Regions from separate parts of the Lactobacillus sp. ESL0677 genome, predicted to be linked through region 1. Evidence: riboswitches for the same ligand, from Rfam matches in the RefSeq annotation. Region 1 holds a riboswitch; the other holds the start of a gene.
The links. A riboswitch is a leader RNA that binds a small molecule or an ion and turns the genes downstream of it on or off. The one in region 1 is predicted to bind lysine.

Region 1 (7,491 bases):
TACTTGGACCCACTTCTTTTGCCCATTCATCCAAGTTAGCCTTAGCCTTACTCATCCCGCGTGGCCATAACCGATCAACTAAAATTCGGTAACCAGCTGGTTGTTCATGATCATAAATTCGCACTAATTTAATTTCTGTCATTATTATTTCCCTTTTATTTTCAATATTTTACTAGGAAGAAAAATGAATTATTCCACATACTTTACCAACAATTCTACCGCCAAAATCACCGCTGACCTAATCGGACGGCCTTTAACTTACAATGACGGCCAGCATTTAATGGGCGGCTATATCGTTGAAACCGAAGCCTATTTGGGCGCTCGCGATCGCGCCGCGCATTCATATGGCAATCGCCGCAGTCCAGCTAACGAAGGCTTGTACCGCGCTGGCGGCACCATTTATATCTATAGCCAAAGGCAATATTTTTTCTTTGATGTGGCTACACAAGAACTAGATGAACCACAGGGAATTTTAATTAGAGCAATTGAGCCTGCATGGGGCATTGAGCAAATGACTGCCAATCGCGGTGGCAAAAGTGGGGTTTTACTAACCAATGGCCCCGCTAAAATGATGCAGGCCTTTGGTATTCATGATAAACATTGGAACCTACGCTTTTTAGATGATTCACCATTTAGCATCGACCTAGACAATGCTCACAAAAAGCATGCAGCTAAAATCATTGCTGGGCCGCGAGTTGGCATTAATCAATCTGAACCAGAATGGGCACAAAAGCCTTTACGTTATTATGTCGCTGGCAATCCCTATGTTTCAAGAATGAAAAAACGTGATTACACAGAAAATCATGGTTGGAAATAAATTTTTGTTGGTTTCAAAAAGTTCTATCCACATTAAAGCATATTTAACATTATTGAAATTTACTCATATTTAGCTCATAATAATTACATAATATTTTTACAGGAGCTAAATATGAAAAAAGTACGTAACTCTTCCCTTTTACCAATCATGGCATTAATTTCTAATCTGGGTGACCTATCTGTTAGTATTGGCGGTTCAATCTTAATCGCTTCTTTTTCACGGTCGGTAACTGTCAACAGCATCTTTTCTAGCTTAGAATCGTTTGGCATCATCATTCTGACACTTTTTGTTGGTTCCACAATGGATCGCATTAGTAAGAAAAAAGCCCTGCAAATCACCTATCCAATGCTGGGCTTAATCTTACTAATTCCCTTTTTCTTTAATGACGTTTATTTTATTTATGCCTACATTGGCTGCGACATCGTCATGACTTTTATCGCACTTTTTGCTCAGTCTGCATATAATGGTGCCACCAAGCGCTTTATTCCCGATGAACAAGTTGACATGGTAATTGGTAAGAATACAACTTTCGGCAATATTGGCTTAATTTTAAGTTACTTAGCAATTGGCTGTGCCTATGTTCTGGCTAGCAAGCTTAACGATAGCTCAATTATCTACAAATTTTTATTACTTGTTGGTAGTATCGCCTACCTGTTATTTACGATTCCAACTAGTTTACTAGACGAGAGCTACGATCCCAATCTGATTGGTCATGATCTAGCCACTAATTCAACCTTAGCGCAAATCAAAAAGATTTATCACATGATTAAAACTAATACCGGCTTACGCAGCTCAATTATCCTAGCAATTTTTATTAGCTTATTGATGGGTTATTTTAATAGTCTAATGGTCTACCTGTGGAGTAGTATTGATCCCCAGTATACCAACATTGTCTATTTAATTGTCGATTATGCCATTGGCACCATCTTAGGCAACCTCGTTTTGCGGATCAAATTAAATTTCAAGAAAAGCATGGTGCTCATTACTTTACCCGCACTATGTTTAATCGTTTTTGCCGTTAGTCCCAGCGTTTACACTTTAAGCATTTGTATTATTGCTGTCATGCTTAGCTGCATCCCTGTTAGCACGTGGATTTCACGGATTCGAATTAGACGGACTGAAGTTACAATTCAATCTGGTCAAGCTAGCTTTATCACCTTTGGTTCTTCAATTCTTGACGTCTTCTTCGGAACAATTGTTGCTGGCATTTTTGACTTACTTAAAAAGCCACTTTTACTGCCAGCATTTATTGCGATTATTACCGTCTTTGTCTTCCTAATTCTCGGTAAAGACATGACGGCATACGAAAAGACCCCTGTTGTTAAAAATTAAAAATCAGCACAAAAAAACACGCTAGGCAATTCTGTCTAGCGTGTTTAAGATTAGTTATTCAGTTTATTAGTAACCGCGGCGTTCTGGTGCACCTTCAACCAATAAGTCACCAGCTTCTGGAACATGTCCTAATTGATAAATTCTTTCAACATCAATTACAACAATGGCTGTACCATCGCCAAGGCTGCCCTTTTCCTTAGCAGCTTTATATTCTTCTGAGCCAGGTTGGTAAACATGAGCTGTACCTTCAAAGCGGTAGCCAGTTCCAGCTGCCTTGTTTGATACAGCAACGGCTGCCTTACCAGTAGCCTTTAAGTTTTCGTAAGCAGTCTTACTTGTCCATTCAACGTAAGCTAAGTGTTCATCATCGTAAACCTTTAATGAACCCTTAGGACCTACTTGAGGATTACCATCTTTGTCAGCTGTTGCTAAGAAAGGAAATTCGCTTGTTACTAAATCTTGCATTTCTTGTGTTAATTTTGCCATCTATATGACCTCCTGAAAATCTTACATAACCTTGCTTATATATACACTATAAAGTAGTCACTTACAAAATACAAGTAAGATGCTTACTATTTGTTTTTAAGTCTAAAATTAAATATTATTAAATTATTTTTTAATAATATAGTTGACAATCATCAAAATTTAATTTAGTATTTTCATCAAGTTAAATAATTTCCAATGCAATAGAGGTCGCGACAATTACGAACCTAATCTAAGCACGCGTGATGCAAAGATGATTAGTGTCAAGAATTGCCGCCGAAACCAAAATTTTATCCGCCGTAAGATTCTGGTTGGGCTGCAGGAACAGATTCTGCAGACTGTCCCAAGTTAATCTTGGGGAGCGCTATATGATTTGTCTAGATATGATTGATTATACCTCGTTGTCTTGAAAGATAACGAGGTTTTTTATTTACGCTTTTTATTGTATTGGCTTTATTTGAAAAATATTTGGAGGTTTTCAAAATGAAGTCAAGATATAAGTGGTTAACCGCAATTTTTGCAGTCCTAATCAGTTTTACCATCAGTGCATTTTTTAATATTCCCTCAGTCCAAGCTGCTAAAAAAGACGATGGGGTATTGAAGGTCGCAATGGAAGCTAACTACTCGCCCAACAATTGGACCCAAACTACATCGGCTAATGGTGCCGTCCCAATTGACGGCTCACATACCTATGCCAACGGCTATGATGTTAAGATTGCCAAAATTATTGGTAAAAAGTTGCATCGTAAAGTAGTCGTACTTAAGACTGAATGGGATGGACTACTCCCCTCATTAACCAGTGGCAAGGCCGACTTAATTATTGCCGGAATGAGCCCAACACCTGAGAGAGCTAAAGCAATTAACTTTACCAATGCTTATTGGAGCGGTATTTTTGTTGTAATTACTAAGAAGACTAGCAGATTCGCCAATGCCAAGAAGTTGACAGACTTTAAAGGGGCTAAATTAACCTCACAACAAGGTACGTTTCACTATAAATTAATTAACCAATTGCCCGGAGTTAAGAAGGAACCTGCCATGAGTGACTTCTCTGCAATGCGGCAAAGTCTGGTTTCTGGGACAATCGACGGCTATATCGCTGACTCAACCGAAGCCATTTCATTCAAAATGGTTGATCCGGACATTAAGGCGGTAAAACTTAATCCAATGCATGGCTTCCATGTCACCAAGGAACAGATGGTTTCTTCAATCGGTGTTGCTAAGACTAATCCTAAGCTGCTTAAAGACGTTAACCAGATCTTAGCAGGGATTTCTACTAAAAAACGCCAAGAATTAATGACGGCAGCTATTAAAGAACAACCTAAGACAACTTCAAAGAAGGGTAAAAATGGTAAGCCAGAGCCGTGGCTTATCTCCATGCTCAAGCAATACGGCGGCATGATTATGAGCGGGATTGGCATGACCTTATTACTAGCAGCTGTCGGAACAGTTGCTGGCTTCCTAATCGGCTTAGTCGTTGGAATTGTCCGCACAATTCCTGAACCTACTACTCGCGGTAAGCGTTGGAGCTTGAAATTTATTAATTGGCTCCTATCAGTTTATATTGAAGTCTTTCGGGGTACGCCAATGATGGTTCAAGCGGCCGTAATTTACTATGGTATTGCGCAATTCTGGCATCTTAATATTGACAGAACTGCCGCTGCTTTAATCATTGTTTCGATTAATACTGGCGCATATTTGGCCGAAATTATCCGCGGCGGGATTATTTCCACTCCTGATGGTCAATTCGAGGCGGCCAGTGCGCTGGGAATGACTCACAGCCAAAGAATGTGGCACATTATTCTGCCGCAAGCAATCAGAAATTGCCTTCCTTCAATTACCAACGAGTTCATTGTAAACATCAAGGATACTTCAGTTTTGAGCATTATTTCTGTTTCCGAATTATTCTTCGTTGGTTCCACAATTGCCAGTCAAAGTTTCAAGTTCTTCCCAACCTACCTGACAATTTCCGCAATTTACCTGATTTTAACCTTTACTATCACGCGGATTTTCAACTTAATTGAAAAACACCTCGATGGCAATCAGAATTACAATTTAATGGCCAACCAGATTCAAGTTGGTACACAAGACAAATAATTATTTAATTGATAGGAATTACTATGGATAGACAGAGACAAATTAAGTTATTACAGGATTTAATCCAAATAGAAACCATTGACGACCACGAAAAAAGAGTCGTTGACTATGTTGCGCAGCTATTCGCGCCTTTTGGTGATCGCGTTCGCATGACACGTGTTCCCTACCAAGGTGATCGCGAAAGTGCGGTTATCTCAATTGGCCCCACTGACGGCAATTTCAAGCTCGGCTTTTCCGGTCATATGGACGTGGTTAACCTTGGTAATCGTGCAGCTTGGCGTGATGATCCGTTTTCTGGTAAATTGTACGACCATGACACCAAAATGTACGGCCGGGGCACGACAGATATGAAGAGCGGCTTAGCGGGGATGATTGGCACGCTCATCACTCTACTCGAAGATAACGTGCCTTTAACAGGGGAATTGCGTTTATTAATGTCTGTTGGTGAAGAAACTGGGCAATGGGGCGCTGAAGAATTAACTAGGGAAGGCTTTATTGACGATTTAGACGTTATTGTCATCGGTGAAGACTCCAACCTTGATATTTCTTATTCCAATAATGGCGACATTGATTACACTGTCACCTCTTACGGCAAAGTCGCTCACTCTGCCCAATTAAATGTTCTCAACGCTATTGATAGCATGACCGATTTTATCCAATTAGCCAACAAAAAATTACGTCACTTGCCACTAGTCCATGAAAAGTTAGGTCCTGTACTGCACAACATCACAATGATTTCTGGCGGTGATCAAGTTAACAGTATGCCTGACAAAATTGTTGCTCGCGGCAACATTCGCATTAACCCGTTCTACACGGTTAAAGACATTCAAAAGATTTTAGAAGATGTAATCAATGAAGTTAATCAAATGCCGCAGCACCATTTTGAATTGCAGTATGATTATTTAGGCGAAGCCGTCTCTGGTGATGAAAACAATGAATACGTGCAGGCGGCTCAGGAATTACTTGCTGCCGTTTTAAAGCGACCAGTTAATTTGGTAACCGAATCAGGCACCACCGATGCTTCTAAGTTTGTCAATAGTCCAACAGCACCAACGATGTTTAGCATTGGGCCGGGCAATGACAGCTGCCATCAAATTGACGAGTACGTTGATATTCCCGACTACTTAGCAGCATGCAAGTTTTATCTGAAATTTGCTCAAAAATATTTAACGGAATAATTTTCAACATAAAAAAGCACCGTTCTTAATTAAAAAGAATGGAGCTTTTTTATGTTACTTAATTAAATTTCGGCTCATTTCAATAAAAGGATAAACGAAGTTATTTGTTTCCCATCTGGCGAAATAGTCTTTTTAAAGCGTGTATTACTATCTGCATGAAGAAATTCTTTGTCTTGCTTCAAAACTCGAAAAGCCCATGAATTTCTTGTTTTAAATAAATTTGTTTCTTTAGTTAGATCAGCTGGATTTTGCATAAATCTCTTTTCTTTTATCTTGTAGATACATATTGGCAAATTGTACTTACGCATTCAATTTATCTCATTCTCTATAAATAAATAGTTGACAAAGCAATCTTTTTAGCCTATGCTTTTAGTCAAATTAAATAATTTCCAATGCAATAGAGGTCGCGATAACCACGAATTCAGTCGGAGCTGGCAAAGAGCTAAGATGGCTGATGTAAGGATTACCGCCGAAACGAAAACAATACTTGTCCGATTATTTTTGTTGGGACGCAGAAGCAAATTCTGCGGACTGTCCCGGTTTCCCCGGGGAGCGCTATATGATTTGTCTAAATATGATCAATTATAACCTCGTTGTCTTGAAAGACGATGAGGTTTTTATTTACGCTTTTTATTGTGTTGGCTTTATTTGAAACGTTTTTGGAGGTTTTAAAATGAAGTCAAAAAGTAAATGGTTTACCGCGTTAATTGCGGTCTTGCTTGGTTTAGCAGTGGGATTAAATTTCAAGTCCCAGACTGCTTATGCCAAGGATAATGGCGTCTTGAAAGTGGCCATGGAAGCCAACTATCAGCCCTACAACTGGACCCAAACTAATAACGCTAACGGCGCTGTACCGATCGACGGTTCACACACCTATGCCAATGGTTATGATGTCAAAATTGCCAAGATCATTGGCCAAAAATTACACAAAAAAGTGGTTGTCTTCAAAACCGAATGGGACGGATTGTTGCCAGCCCTAACTAGTGGCAAGGCCGATTTAATCATCGCCGGAATGAGTCCAACTGCTGAACGTGAAAAAGCAATCAACTTTTCTAATCCTTATCGTCGGAGCACATTCGTTGTCATCACTAAGGTTGGCAGCAAATATGCCACTGCCAAAAAGCTGTCTGACTTTAAGGGCGCTAAATTAACTGCTCAACAAGGAACTTTCCACTACCAATTAATTAAGCAATTGACTGGCGCTAAACGTCAACCTGCCATGCGTGACTTCGCTGCCATGCGGCAAAGTTTAATTTCAGGCACAATTGATGGTTACGTAGCCGAAGATACTGAAGCAACTTCATTTAAGTTGGTTGACCCAGATATTAAAGCTATTCCCGTCAGCAAAATGCCTGGTTTCCACGCCACTAAAGAAGAATCAGTTACTTCAATTGGGATTGCCAAGCCTAACAAGCAGCTGCTCAAGCAAGTTAACCAAATTTTAGCAACAATTTCTAATGCTCAACGAGTTAAGTTAATGAACACTGCCGTTAAACAGCAACCAAAGACCGACAATTCTAAGAGCAAAACTGGAAAGCCAGAAAACTGGTTCGTTTCCATGTGGAAGCAATACGGCGGCATGATTAT
Region 2 (7,491 bases), 230 kb from region 1:
GGTAAGTATAAAAGATTGAATTAGGGTCAGCTAAAGCCTGTTTAACGTTAATTTCGCGGTAATTAGGGTTAGTTGCAAGCCACGGCTTAGCACTAGAAAAGCCAGCATTCTTCTCATTTAACCACTGCATTGGTCTGCGGGCATTGTCGCGCCCCTTAACATTAATTGCGTGAATTAATTCTTCTTTAGTGTAGCCTGCCTTAAGCCGCTCATGATACATATTGATGCTCTCAAGGTCTTCGACTTCACTGATGTCGTGGATAGGACAATTAGTCATACCAATTTCTTCGCCATTAAAAATATATGGTGTACCGTGCATCAGATGCAGGGCAATTGCAAACATTTTAGCTGATTGCACGCGGTACTTGTTGTCATTGCCCCAGCGAGAAATAACTCGCGGGATATCGTGATTTTCCCAAAAAAGACTGTTCCAAGCATGGTTATAATCAAGTTCAGTTTGCCATTTAATGAAGATTTTCTTGAGTTCACTGATGTTAAAAGGACGCAAGTCCCACTTGGACTTGCCAACTTGCTGGTCAATTCCTTGATCTTCAAATTGAAAGACCATTGATAGTTCATGCCTGTCAGGATCGGAATATTGCGTAGCGCCTTTAATGTCGGCACTCCAAGTTTCGCCGACAGTCATAACGTTGCGATGAGCTAATGTGTGTTCGTGCATTTCTTGAATGTAAGTGTGCAACTTGGGGCCATTTTCACGGATTTTCTTATCCGGGTCTTTCCCAATTAACTCAATAACATCCATGCGAAACCCGCCGATGCCCTTATCTAACCAAAAATTCATCATGTCATAGATTTTTTGGCGTAATTTAGGGTTTTTCCAATTTAAGTCAGGTTGTTGGGCCGCAAAAAAGTGAAGATAATATTGTTTAGTCTGCTGGTCGTACTGCCAAGCCGATCCAGAAAAGTCCGACTTCAAATCATTAGGTTCGTGGTTATCAACTGGATCACGCCAAATATAAAAATCGCGGTAAGGATTAGTCTTGCTCTTTCGCGCTTCAATAAACCATGGATGTTTATCTGAAGTATGGTTAACTACGAGGTCCATAATGATTCGAATGTTCCGCTTTTTTGCCTCAGCAATTAATTGTTCCATCTCAGTCATTGTGCCGTATTGCGGGTCAATTTTTTCGTAATCTGCAATGTCATAACCGTTATCAACACCCGGCGATAGGTAAATAGGAGATAGCCAGATGGCATCAATCCCTAACTTTTGTAAATAATCAAGGCGCGAGATGATTCCGCGCAGGTCACCAATTCCGTCGCCATTACTGTCTTGGAAGGATTTGGGATAAATTTGATAGATAACTGCTTTTTTCCACCACGGTGTCATGATATTTTCTCCTATAAAATGTAATCGCTATTATTGGTAATCATTATAGCATTTAACTAGAGGGTAAAATTGTCGTTACCGGTAACAGGAATGTCGTTAAGAAAAATAAGTCATGAAGCAGTTAAGCTTCATGACTTATTGTGTTAGCCGAGATTAATTAAAGTCCCAATTGTTCCTTTAACTTGGTTGCATCTGGGTCGTCACCCAACTCGTTTAACGCATCTGGTAAACCGTAAACAGGTTTACCATCGCAATTGATAAAAGTTTTACCGTGGGCTAATGAACTTAGAATGGCTTCATTAACAATGTCAACGGTAATTCGGAAGTAGCGGTCAATCTTGTCATCGGTGATCGCTTGAATCGAGCTTAACTCTGTTTCCGGGAAGTGACTTACACGATTGGCTGTTGAAAAGGCAAGGGTGATTTCACCGCTGCCGTTACCAGTGAAGGAGCCACTACGGGTAATTCCTACGCTTGAGCGGCGTGCAATTCGCTTTAGCTGCCGGGAATTAAACGGAATATCGGTAGCAATAATTGTGATAATACTGCCTTTTTCCTTATCCTTTCTCATTTGCGTGATTTTTTGACCAATATGTTCGCCGTAAATGTTTAAGTCTTCGCCAAAGCCAAAGTTGGACATTACAAGTGCCCCCATAGTAAAGGTTTTACCATCGATTTCAACTTGCCGTGAAGAAGAACCAATACCACCTTTTAGGTCGTAACAGCACATACCAGTGCCGCCGCCAACAGGTCCTTCTTCAAAACTTGTGTCAGCTGCCGCAAAGGCATCGTTAACGTCAGCTTCTGTTACACCTAAATCACGAATATGGTTGATGGTACTGTCATTACATTCCATAATAATTGGATTAACACTACCAGTTGTCGTTCCAATCTCAGGATTTTCGGCAAGCATTTGCTTAACTAAAGCAGTATAAGCAGTCCCGACACTTAGAGTGTTAGTTAAGACCAGTGGCGTTTCAATCGTTCCAAGTTCTTCGACTTGCACTAGTCCGGTACTCTTGCCAAAACCATTGATTACTTGAACAGCGGCTGGCATTTTTTCCCTGAAAATATTATCTTGGCAAGGTTTAATTACTGTTACACCCGTGTTCAACCGGTCAGTTTTTAATGTTTTGTGACCAACAGTAATGCCGGCAACATCAGTAATTAAATTTTGCGGACCTTGTTTGGCGTCGCTAAGTGCATTTAAAAGTGGTTTATTAAGTCCCATAATTTTTCTTCTTTCTTTAAAAACATTGCTCTACATAATTTCGATGGCCCATGTTCTAACCTTGTATGCTTGCATAAAAGCTGCCTTAGTCAGCCAGTAATGACCATCAATTGGGTCGGAAACATGAAACAAATCTTCGCTAAAGCCGTCTAATAAAACGGCGTGGTTATTTTTGTATGTTTTGCCCCACGGATAAGTGTCTGGATCTGGTTGAGTGAAATTAGTAGTGACATAGGTTAGGACAGGGTTGCCGCGTTTAATAGCGGCAATGAGGTCTGACTCGTGTGCGCCAGTTAAGTCACGCAAGTCTGTAAATTTACGTCCCCAATTTAATAAGGCAGACGGAAAGATTGCTTCAAAACGTCCCGTGACATTTTCGTAAGGTGAACCGCCAAAACCATGATACGGATTATAATCTGGAGCCAGCGGCATTTCATCGATAAAAGTTTGATAATCCGTTGTTTCCAACTTGTGCTGGTAATGAAGTCCCATTAATAAGGCGGCAGCTTCACAACCGTTTTGAACGCCCCAAAACATCTGGTTAATATTTTCGGTAATAAGCAGGTGTGGTTGCTGGGGGGTTAAGTGGCTGGGATAGTTATGCAAGATGCAATCAGTTGTCGGAATAAAAGTATCGGGAGCAATTTGAAGATATTCATTGCCAAATATATCCTCTTTGATTGCTTTAATCTGTAGCGATGTTGCTTGGTTAATTTTCTGCAAGTTTTGCCCTAAGTGATTGCACGCAATTGTGCCGCAAGGATTAACAATCAGCGTTTTTTCTTGGCATAAATCATGAGTACGTGTAATTAACGGCTCGCCGTCAAGCCAGATATCACATTTATTAACCCAAGTACCAGCTGAAGTTATAAGCCAAGTTTGCTGAAATATATCTTCTCCCTGACCGATAAATTGCAAATTACTGGTTAATGGTAACTTTTTAAGTAGTTGATGCTGCTGGGAATAAAAACTAGTTCCGTGGCAGTTTTTGACTTTTCCCCATTTAACTTGAGTAAAAAGTACAAGTTTATTAAAATAATTTAATCCTTTAAAATATGCATCGCTAAATAAAAGCAATCCTTGTGAAGTATCGAAGTAAATATTTTGACTATCATCTTTAACTAAATTATCGGTTAATAATTCTTGATTTAATTTACAAGGCACTGCAACTTGAAAATTAACATTAGTTAGAACAGCTGCTTGGTTACTAACAACAATAGGTTGTGCGTTGTGAAAGTGATGAATGATTTCCATGCAGGACTCCTTTCAAGTGATTAAATCTATCATAGCATATTATTTCTAATAAAATTGGAATAAGTTAAATAATTATTAAAGCAATGTATTGACAAATAATGCTTTTTGTCCTAATCTTTTTTTAAGTTAAGGAGCCAACATATTAGAGGTTGCGATAATTACTAACTTAGCAGGAGTACACAAAAGCAAAGATTGTTAATCGAAGAATTATCGCCGAAATCAAGAATTTGTTTGTGCAAGTTTTTGGTTGGGTTGCAGGACAATATCTTGCAAACTGTCTTGGATTATTGCCCAAGGAGCGCTATTTGATTTGTCTAAAATGATTAATTATAGCCTTGTTGTTTTTAGGACAATGAGGTTTTTGTTTGTGCAACTTTTTAAGTTGGCCTGATTTTTTAAGAGGTGTTATTTTGAAGGAAAAGAGTGAAGAGAACGCGCCGCAGCTGAAGAAGACAATTGGTGTGTTTGGTGGGAGTAATATTTTAATTGGGATTATGATTGGCTCAGGTATTTTTTACATTGGGTCGTATGTCTTGCAACGGTCACAAATGTCGATGGGCTATGCACTTTTGGCATGGCTAGTTGGTGGTCTAGTTACATTAATGGGAAGTCTGTGCTTTGCGGAATTAGGAGCAATGAATCCCGAAACTGGTGGGATTTACGTTTATTTGTCAGATGCATATTCACCAGTAATTGGTTATATGTTTACCTTTCAAAGTATGGTGATTGGTGGCCCTGGGTCAATTGCGGCGATTGCGATTGCATTGCCGATGGCTTTGACGACCTTTTTCCACTTTGATGATTTAACTGTAAAAACAGTTGCAATTTTATTAATTGTTATTTTCACAGTTATTAATTATTTTGGTGTTAATGTTGGTGAATGGGTGCAAAATTTCTTCACGGTGCTAAAGATTTTGCCATTAGTTTTAATTATTGGTCTGGGTGTCTTTTTTGGTCACTATATGCCTAATTTGTCACTGTCATTACCTGCTGGTCATGGTAATGTGATTGATATTATTCAAATGGTGGCCTTTGCGGTAATCGCATCTCTTTGGGCATTTGAGGGCTGGACTAACTTGAACACAGTTGCCGGTGAAATGAAAAACCCGCAAAAGAACCTGCCGCGAGCATTGATTTTATCGGTTGGTTTTACAACAGTTGTTTATGTGTTGTTCAACTTTGCGATTTATCGTTCATTACCTGCTAAAGCAATTGCTAAGTCAATTAGGGCTGGTCAATTGTACTTAGGGACTAATGTGGCCCAGACATTTATGGGCTATGCAGGTACAATTTTGGTTGCTGTAACAATGGTTTTGGCAATGATTAGTTCATTAAACGGAATGATTTTAGCCTTTTCACGTTATTACTATGCCGTTTCTAAAGATGGCTTATTATGGAAGACATTTGAGCATATTCATCCAAAATACCGGACACCTGATCACGGCTTAATTATGCAAATGATTATTTCAATTGCGCTCGTTTTAACACGAGACTTAAATGAATTGACTTCCTTAGTTGTCTTCAGTGGAGCAATTTTTAATCTGTTATCAATTTTAGCCGTTCCGGTTCTACGTCACCGCAAACCAAATGTCACAAGACCATACAAAGTTTGGGCTTATCCGTGGACAGTTATCATTGCTGTTATTGCCTTCTTAATTATTTTGATTAACAATTTCTTTGATGATCCAGTGACTTCATTGTTAGGTTTACTAATTCCAGCAATTTCTGTTGGTGTTTATTACTACTTTAGACATAAGTACCCAGTTAATGAGTAGAACTAGAAGTAAATAATGACTAAAGAAAAAATTATTGCAGAAGCCAAGGCGATCAAGCCCGACCCAAGTTTTTTGAATATAACTGAAACTTGAAAGCAGTAAAACTAGCCAAATCCTCTGTGAGATTTGGCTTTTTTTGTCCTAAATTATGTTTTATTTGCGTCCATCCAGCTGATTTTGGATAAATCTTGGTAGTAGCTTAATAAAGTTATCTATTACTTGCCCAATCTTTTTTGTAATTTCTTCTTTGACTGCTTTTAGCGCAGTTAGCAGGTAGACCAATGCTTCTTCGCAGGCTAAATCTGGTAATGCATCATTCATTAGATAGAACAAATCTCCGATTGTTCGTTCATCAACTGTCTGTCTTTGCTGCCATGCTAGTAACTCATAAGTTAAGGCGGTAATGGCAAAGTAGCCGCATTTTCCATCATAACTTTGAATCTGTGATTTATCTAAAGTTAGATACTGCTTAGCTGCTTTGAAGAAAGTCTCTATTTGCCATCTGCTGCCATAAAGCTGAATAATTTTTTTGACCGCAATTGATGTTTGGTAGTAGCCAAACAAAGTAATTTCTGCCGGTTGATCAAAACGGCATAAAGATTTTCTAGCAAAATGTGACTTGATCAGCCATTTGATTTACCCGAGCAAATAATTTAAAAGCGAAAACTACAAATAGCAGCAGGTGAAGGCTTAAAGATTATTACCCACAAAAAGTTGACACTAACACGCTATTCTAGGTAACTGCTAGCTTTCAAGTTTCAGATTTATAATAAAATTGAACTAAATTAATTATTAAAGTAATATACTGAAAAATAATATTTTTCAAATTAAGAAGTCAACATAGTGGGGCTTCTGATAATTTTTAACTTAGCAGGAGCGCTATTTTATTAGCTTAACTTACTTTTGATACTGCGAAATAGTTTTACAAGTGGGCCAACACAAAGAGCGGATATAATTGTTCCTTCACGAATACCAACTAAAGAATGAAAGTAGATTAGTGCAATTGCTAATGCAATAACGACCATACTAAAGTCAACAATTACTTTAGTAACTGCAAATTTTTTCTTTAATGACCAAGCCATTGCTCTGGCCAAACCTTCTCCGGGTAAAATAATTGAACTTGAAGATATCTCTAAGAATACACCAATTGCTAATATGACAATACTTAAGATTGTTAAACTAATTTGTTCTAAGTAATTATGTGGTTTAACAAAACTGAAAACTTTCATGAAAAAATCAATTAAAAAGCCAAAGCAACTTCCCGGAATAATCTGAAGTAAATTGAGAGTACTAAAATCTCTTCTTAAAAACAGGGCCTCTAATAAAACTAAGATTATCATAAAAATAATGGTTAAATTGCCGATCGATACTGGTAAAAGATAGCTGACAACATTAGGGATACTGGCAATTGGCGATGTTCCTAGAGCAGCCAGCTTTGACAAGGATACACCAATTGCCATGATACTTAGACCACAAAATAAAATTAATAGATTACGAGGGTGAAAAGCTTTGATTAAACTGTTTTCCAAATTAGCAACTTCCTTTATAATATAAATGATTAATTTATATTATAGTTTATCATCAATTTAGTGGATAAGTCCATTAATTGACTAGAGGTATGTATGAAATATTATTATTTAAGTAAATTTATTGCTGGTATTTATCGGCAATCCAAAAATGAATTTAACCAGCAGCTTGCAAATTTGAACTTACGAGCAACCCAAAGTGATTTGCTATTATTTATTGTTGAGCATCCTAATTTGATGCAGCGTGAGATAGCTCAACAAATGGTGATTGATCCTAGTTTGTTAGCTAAAGATTTGCAAGTATTATTGCACCAGAAATTGATTACACGTAATAAAGATAGTGCTGATGGACGT

Region 2: linked by a shared signal. The riboswitch ahead of OZX76_RS09215 (amino acid permease) and the one ahead of OZX76_RS00470 (ABC transporter substrate-binding protein/permease) in region 1 are both predicted to bind lysine.

The regions. Positions count from the first base shown of each region.
Region 1 is NZ_CP113946.1:88,266-95,756, reverse strand. It holds gene OZX76_RS00490 (DUF488 family protein) at 1-142, opposite strand, end outside; gene OZX76_RS00485 (DNA-3-methyladenine glycosylase) at 185-817, shown strand; gene OZX76_RS00480 (MFS transporter) at 929-2,149, shown strand; gene OZX76_RS00475 (pyridoxamine 5'-phosphate oxidase family protein) at 2,216-2,635, opposite strand; lysine riboswitch at 2,829-3,007, shown strand; gene OZX76_RS00470 (ABC transporter substrate-binding protein/permease) at 3,116-4,726, shown strand; gene OZX76_RS00465 (ArgE/DapE family deacylase) at 4,750-5,904, shown strand; gene OZX76_RS00460 (hypothetical protein) at 5,979-6,212, opposite strand; gene OZX76_RS00455 (ABC transporter substrate-binding protein/permease) at 6,578-7,491, shown strand, end outside.
Region 2 is NZ_CP113946.1:1,885,610-1,893,100, reverse strand. It holds gene OZX76_RS09230 (alpha-glucosidase) at 1-1,351, opposite strand, end outside; gene OZX76_RS09225 (P1 family peptidase) at 1,509-2,582, opposite strand; gene OZX76_RS09220 (C39 family peptidase) at 2,613-3,836, opposite strand; lysine riboswitch at 3,972-4,148, shown strand; gene OZX76_RS09215 (amino acid permease) at 4,247-5,611, shown strand; partial or broken gene OZX76_RS09210 (transposase) at 5,882-6,142, opposite strand; gene OZX76_RS09205 (DUF6198 family protein) at 6,499-7,140, opposite strand; gene OZX76_RS09200 (MarR family winged helix-turn-helix transcriptional regulator) at 7,234-7,491, shown strand, end outside.